2 regions of the Lacticaseibacillus boliensis genome follow, and region 1 is predicted to be linked to the other one. Evidence: predicted binding sites of a transcription regulator. Region 1 holds the regulator's gene; the other holds the start of a gene.
The links. The regulator CtsR, encoded in region 1, represses protease genes until heat stress. The targets are predictions, from matches to a motif close to TTGGTCAAAAAAGGTCAAANA.

Region 1 (3,395 bases):
CAGTGTGGTGGCGATGGCGAGAAGGATACACCTGTTCCCATGCCGAACACAGAAGTTAAGCTTCTCTACGCCGAGAGTAGTTGGTGGGTGACTGCCTGCGAGGGTAGGAAGCCGCCACGCTGTTATATTATGGAGGATTAGCTCAGTTGGGAGAGCGTCTGCCTTACAAGCAGAGGGTCACAGGTTCGAGCCCTGTATCCTCCATTGGATCTTTGATCCTAAGTTGAGCCGTTAGCTCAGTTGGTAGAGCATCTGACTTTTAATCAGAGGGTCGACAGTTCGAGCCTGTCACGGCTCATTTTTCCATTAGTACTAAAAAAGATCTGCGGGTGTGGCGGAACTGGCAGACGCGCTAGATTTAGGTTCTAGTGGTTTTTACCGTGGGGGTTCGAGTCCCTTCACCCGCATCTTGCCGACTTAGCTCAGTTGGCAGAGCATCTGTCTTGTAAACAGAGGGTCGGAGGTTCGAATCCTCTAGTCGGCATTAATTAAATATTCATGCGGAAGTAGTTCAGTGGTAGAACATCACCTTGCCATGGTGGGGGTCGCGAGTTCGAATCTCGTCTTCCGCTTTTCATTTATGCCGGGATGGCGAAACTGGTAGACGCACAGGACTTAAAATCCTGCGGTTAGTGATAACCGTGTCGGTTCGAACCCGACTCTCGGCATGATGATATGCACCCATAGCGCAATTGGATAGAGTGTCTGACTACGAATCAGAAGGTTGTAGGTTCGACTCCTACTGGGTGCATCGTCCATGAGGACATAACCGAATATAATGCGGAAGTAGTTCAGTGGTAGAACATCACCTTGCCATGGTGGGGGTCGCGAGTTCGAATCTCGTCTTCCGCTTAATCGGGAAATAGCTCAGCTTGGTAGAGCGCTGCGTTCGGGACGCAGAGGTCGTGGGTTCGAATCCCGTTTTCCCGATATTGAAGTCATTGTCATCCGACAGTGGCTTTTTTATTTTTTTTGCGTATAATTAAAGTCAACATTAGTCAAAGTGAAAAAGGTGGGACGTGATGGCAAGCCAAAATGTAACGGATGTGATCGAGCGCTACCTTAAGGCGCTACTGGAAGCAGAAGAAGAAGTCGAGATCAGACGTGCCGCAGTCGCTGAACGCTTTGATTGTGTTCCGTCACAGATCAATTATGTGATCAAGACGCGCTTTACGCCTGAACGCGGCTATGTTGTTGAAAGCAAGCGTGGCGGTGGTGGGTATATTCGCATCGTCAAGGTGAAGATGCGTTCGGACTGTGACTTGGTGACTTGGATGATCGCCCAGATGCCGCATCGCGTACGCGAAGTCGACGCACGCTCAATGATTCGAAAGCTGTACACTGAAGGGCTGGTCGAACAACAAGCCGGTAATATGATGTTGAATGTGTTGAGCCACCAGACCCTCAATGTCGGTGATCGGGATACCGAGGAGCGATTGCGGGCGCGATTGTTGCTTGCATTCTTACAGAGTTTGCAGTATGAAAGATAGAATTGGTTACTGAGTTTACGCGCTATTCCTTTTTTAAGGGAAAAGGGATAGCGTGATGAAAAGAGGAATGTGCTTATGGACAATCTGTTTACGCCATCGGCGAAAAACGTATTGATGATCGCGCAGGAGCAGGCGAAGTATTTCCACCACCATGCTGTGGGGACCGAACATCTGTTGATGGCCTTGGTCATGGAACAAGATGGGATCGCTGGGAAGACATTGCGTCAGCTGTCTGTTTCCGAAGAAGACGTTCATGATGAAATCGAACGCTTCACCGGTTACGGCACGGTCGATACGAATGCGAAGAATGCGGACACTTATTTGCCGTACTCACCGAAAGGCAAAGAGATCTTAACTTTTGCCGGTGACGAGGCTAAGCGGCTCGGCGCGTTGAAGATCGGAACCGAACACATTCTGTTAGGCTTGTTGCGTGAAGATGACATCTTGGCGGCGCGGATTCTGCAAAACCTAGATCTCAGCCTATCTAAAACCCGGCAGATGGTGCTCAAGAAGATGGGAATCTCCGATGCAAGCGCGAAGCCGCGGGCGGCTGCACGGGCCAAGCAACGGCCGCAGTCACAAGGCACCCCAACTTTGGACAACTTGGCACGTGATCTGACCCAATTGGCACGTGAAAATAAGATGGATCCAGTGGTTGGTCGGGACAAGGAAGTCCGGCGCCTTGTGCAGATTCTTGCCCGGCGGACCAAGAACAATCCTGTTTTGATCGGTGAACCTGGGGTTGGTAAAACTGCCATCGCCGAAGGCTTTGCTGAGAAGATCGTGGCCGGTAGCGTGCCAGCAGATATGCGCCACAAGCGGCTGATGATGCTCGACATGGGATCACTGGTTGCCGGCACCAAGTATCGTGGTGAATTTGAGGACAGACTGAAGAAGATCATCGATGAGATCTATCAAGATGGCAACGTGATCTTGTTCATCGACGAATTGCACACCTTGATCGGCGCTGGTGGTGCTGAAGGGGCGATCGATGCCTCCAACATTTTGAAGCCTGCACTGGCTCGTGGCGAACTGCAAATGATTGGCGCCACGACGCTTGACGAATACCAAAAGTATATCGAAAAAGATGCCGCGCTCGAGCGGCGGTTTGCAACCATCACGATCGCTGAGCCTACCGAAGACGAAGCTGAACAGATCCTTCACGGCTTGCGTGGCCGCTATGAAGCGCATCACGGCGTTACGATCACCGATGATGCGTTGCATGAAGCCGTAGTCTTGTCTTCACGCTATATCACCACGCGTTTCTTACCAGACAAGGCAATCGACTTGATGGATGAGTCTGCCGCCAAGGTGCGTCTGGATGAAGCAGACAAGCCAACCAAGGCCGATAAGCTTGCAGAAAAGCTGGAAGACACCGTCAAGGAGAAGGAAGATGCAATCTTGCATCAAGACTTCGAAGCGGCAGCAGAGATTCGTGAGAAAGAACAAAAATTGCGGGATAAGGTCGACGCGATGCCAGACGATGCCGACGAAAACGGCGTGCGCAAAGATGTGCAGGTGACCGGCGAAGATGTCGCAGAGGTTGTCGCGCAATGGACCGGGGTCCCTGTCACACAGTTACAAAAGAAGGAATCCGAGCGCTTAGTTAACTTGGAGAAGGTCTTGCACGAACGGGTCGTCGGCCAAGACGAAGCCGTTAGTGCTGTGGCACGGGCTATCCGGCGGGCCCGGAGCGGCTTGAAAGATCCAACCCGGCCGATCGGTTCGTTCATGTTCCTTGGCCCTACCGGGGTCGGCAAGACCGAGCTAGCCAAGGCGCTGGCAGAGGCAATGTTTGGCAGTGAAGACGCGATGATTCGTGTCGATATGTCCGAATATATGGAGAAGATCTCGACGAGTCGGCTGATTGGGGCAGCGCCAGGCTATATTGGCTATGATGAAGGT
Region 2 (3,395 bases), on a different contig from region 1:
GGATGCGCTTTTTCCACTTCGTCCAACAAGATCAGGCTGTAAGGGTTGCGGCGGACCTTTTCGGTGAGCTGGCCAGCTTCTTCATAGCCAACATAGCCCGGAGGTGAACCGATGAGCTTAGACACGGAGAACTTCTCCATGTACTCCGACATATCAAAGCGGATCATCGCTTCTTCAGAACCAAACAGCTCTTTGGCGAGTTGCTTAGCCAGCTCGGTCTTCCCGACGCCGGTAGGGCCAACGAACAAGAAGCTACCGATCGGTCGGCCAGACTTGTTGAAGCCGACCCGGTTGCGCCGGATCGAACGCGCCACTTTATCGACCGCGTTGTCTTGGCCGATGACGTGTGCCTTAAGGTCTGGTGCCAGCGTCTTAAGCTGTTGTTGCTCTTGCTTCTTCAGCTCACCGACCGGAATATTCGTCTTTTGTTCGACGATCTGTTCCATGTCTTTTTCGGTGACCGTTGGCGTGTCTTCGTCTTCCACCTTGGCTTGGTCTTCTTGCATCTTTTCGAGCTTGTTGACCTGGTCGCGGTAGAAGGCGGCTTTTTCATAATCTTCTTGTTTAAGGGCGGCTTGCTTTTGCTTTTCCGCATCGTCGATCTTCGCCTTCAAGGCTTTGGGATCGACCACTTGGATGGTCAGGTTCTTCTTGGAGCCTGATTCATCCAACAAATCGATCGCCTTGTCGGGGAGGTAACGGTCTTGGATGTAGCGGTTGGATAAGTTGACCGCGGCTTGGATCGCGCCTTCAGTGTACTTGACGTGATGGAAGTCTTCATAACGCTTTTGGATGCCGTGCAAGATCTCGATGGTCTCTTCTGGGCTCGGCTCGTCAACGGTGACGGGCTGAAGACGACGAGCCAAGGCGGCGTCTTTTTCGATTTGGCGATATTCATTGTTGGTGGTGGCACCGACGAGTTGCAGTTCGCCACGAGCCAACGCCGGCTTCAACACGTTGCCGGCGTCCATGCCACCTTCAGCGTTGCCGGCGCCAACGATTTCATGGATTTCATCAATGAATAAGATGACGTTGTCGTTTTGCTTGAGTTCGTTCAACAGCTGTTGCATCCGTTGTTCGAACTGACCGCGGATCCCGGTGCCTTGCACCAAGGAAACGACATCAAGTTGAATGACTTGGCGGTCTTGAAGCTTGACCGGCACATCACCATTGGCGATCTTCAAAGCCAGACCTTCAACGACCGCGGTCTTGCCGACCCCGGCTTCACCGATCAAGACCGGATTATTCTTGGTCCGGCGGTTGAGGATTTCGATCACGCGGGCGATTTCGCCGTCGCGACCGATGACTGGGTCGATCTCACCGTTTTTGGCTTTGTTTGTCAGGTTGACCCCGAACTGGCCCAAGACACTGTTTTGGTTGCCTCGGTTACCACCGCCGCCACCGCCGCGCCCGGCTTGGGTAGGCGGGGTTTGCTGCGCATTTTGAGAACTTTGGTCCATGCCTGAGCTCATCGCCTTGAAGATATCATCAAGGCTGTTGAAGCCGAATGGATCGTTTGCATTGGTTGGTTGCATACTGCCTCCTGCTTGTTGCTTTAATTGTTGGTAGCAATTTTGGCACAAGTTGATCTCTTGTTTCGTCCCATTAACACTCGTGTACAAATGAATCGTCGCGGGATTTTGATGACAGTTTTCACACAGCATTTTGTCACTACCTTTCTATCACGCAAGGTAAAACATGCCTTGCGTCGGATTTGACCTTCACTGACCAAAGCTCAGTATACACGGGTATTTTGAAAATGCAAGCACTCTAATGCAGAGAGTGCTAAAAAAGTCAGTTAGACCCTTGCTATATATGGTTTTGTGGTTGCCGTATCGCCTCCTTAATGCTATGGTAAACCTGTAAGACGGAAGGGGGCAACTAATTGACACCAGACTACACACAGCTGATGGATCAGCTGCGCGCAGGCGAGATTGACCAGATCGCCATCGATCCCAGCACGTTCAACGCTTTCCGCACCGCCTGGACCAATTATCCTGCACGTAAAGAGATTGTCGGGACAGCCCAGCGTGAAGGCAAGATTATTTACCATTACCACCCCTTGGCAAGCAATTAAAACTTGTCGAGACAACGGAATAATGGTAAGGTTTACAGGAGATAGAATGTGTCCATTCTATTCGGCAAAAATTTTTTTAAATGACGAAGGAGCAGATTACTCATGGAAAAACGCGAATTTAATGTTATTGCAGAAACAGGGATCCACGCCCGTCCGGCAACCCTCTTGGTACAAGCTGCCAGCAAGTTTAACTCTGACATTAACTTGGAATACAAGGGCAAGAGCGTTAACTTGAAGTCCATCATGGGCGTTATGTCCTTGGGTGTTGGCCAGGGTGCCGATGTTACCATTACCGCAGAAGGCGCCGACGAAGCCGACGCAATTGCAGCCATCGAAGAAACGATGAAGAAGGAAGGCCTCTCTGACTAATGACAAAGCAACTCAAGGGGATCGCCGCTAGTGATGGCATCGCAACCGCGAAAGCCTACATGCTGGTGCAACCTGACTTGTCATTCAATCAGACTTCTATTAAAGATGCAGACGCTGAGGTTCAGCGTCTGCATTCTGCGCTAGAGCAGAGTAACAGCGAATTGAAGCTGATCCGTGACAAGGCGGCGGAATCTCTGGGCGAAGAAGAAGCACAAGTCTTCGACGCGCATATGATGATTCTGGCAGATCCGGAATTTACTGGTGCAATAGAAAGCAAAATCAAAGACGAAGCGATCAATGCCGAAGCAGCGCTGAAGAACGTGTCTGACACGTTTATCGCGATGTTTGAAGGTATGGTCGATAACCCGTACATGCAAGAACGTGCGGCTGATGTTCGCGACGTTTCCCAGCGAGTGCTTGCACACTTGTTAGGCCGCGCGTTGCCTAATCCTGCGCTGATCGACTCAGAAGTCATCGTGGTTGCCCACGACTTGACCCCATCTGACACCGCTCAGTTGAACAAGAAGTACGTCAAGGCGTTTGTCACCGATATCGGCGGCCGCACGGCACACTCCGCAATCATGGCACGCTCGTTGGAAATTCCTGCTGTTGTCGGTGCCCAATCGGTGACCGATGATATCACGGAAGGCCAACTCGTCACCGTTGATGGCTTGACCGGTGAGATCACCATCGACCCAACGCCTGAACAGGTCAAGGCCTCTGAACAAGAAGCCAGCGACTATGCCAAGCAAAAGGCCGAATGGGCGACCCTGAAGACTGCAAAGACCATGACTGCTGATGGCAAGCACTTCACCATCGCTGCCAACATTGGGACCCCGAAGGATCTCACTGGTGTGGTCGACAACGGGGCTGAAGCGATCGGTTTGTACCGTTCCGAGTTCTTATACATGGACTCTGCGGAACTGCCGACCGAAGACGACCAGTTCGA

Region 2: the regulator CtsR is predicted to act here: its motif matches at 1,712-1,732, upstream of ACYVRB_RS01095 (ATP-dependent Clp protease ATP-binding subunit).

The regions. Positions count from the first base shown of each region.
Region 1 covers NZ_BAAIHN010000010.1:6-3,400, forward strand. Annotated here, with positions in the region: rRNA gene rrf (5S ribosomal RNA) at 4-120, shown strand; tRNA gene ACYVRB_RS05955 (tRNA-Val) at 132-204, shown strand; tRNA gene ACYVRB_RS05960 (tRNA-Lys) at 226-298, shown strand; tRNA gene ACYVRB_RS05965 (tRNA-Leu) at 326-407, shown strand; tRNA gene ACYVRB_RS05970 (tRNA-Thr) at 412-484, shown strand; tRNA gene ACYVRB_RS05975 (tRNA-Gly) at 501-572, shown strand; tRNA gene ACYVRB_RS05980 (tRNA-Leu) at 583-668, shown strand; tRNA gene ACYVRB_RS05985 (tRNA-Arg) at 678-751, shown strand; tRNA gene ACYVRB_RS05990 (tRNA-Gly) at 781-852, shown strand; tRNA gene ACYVRB_RS05995 (tRNA-Pro) at 857-930, shown strand; gene ACYVRB_RS06000 (CtsR family transcriptional regulator) at 1,023-1,490, shown strand; gene ACYVRB_RS06005 (ATP-dependent Clp protease ATP-binding subunit) at 1,566-3,395, shown strand, end outside.
Region 2 covers NZ_BAAIHN010000001.1:228,869-232,263, reverse strand. Annotated here, with positions in the region: gene ACYVRB_RS01095 (ATP-dependent Clp protease ATP-binding subunit) at 1-1,664, opposite strand, end outside; gene ACYVRB_RS01090 (hypothetical protein) at 1,886-2,077, shown strand; gene ACYVRB_RS01085 (phosphocarrier protein HPr) at 2,180-2,446, shown strand; gene ptsP (phosphoenolpyruvate--protein phosphotransferase) at 2,446-3,395, shown strand, end outside.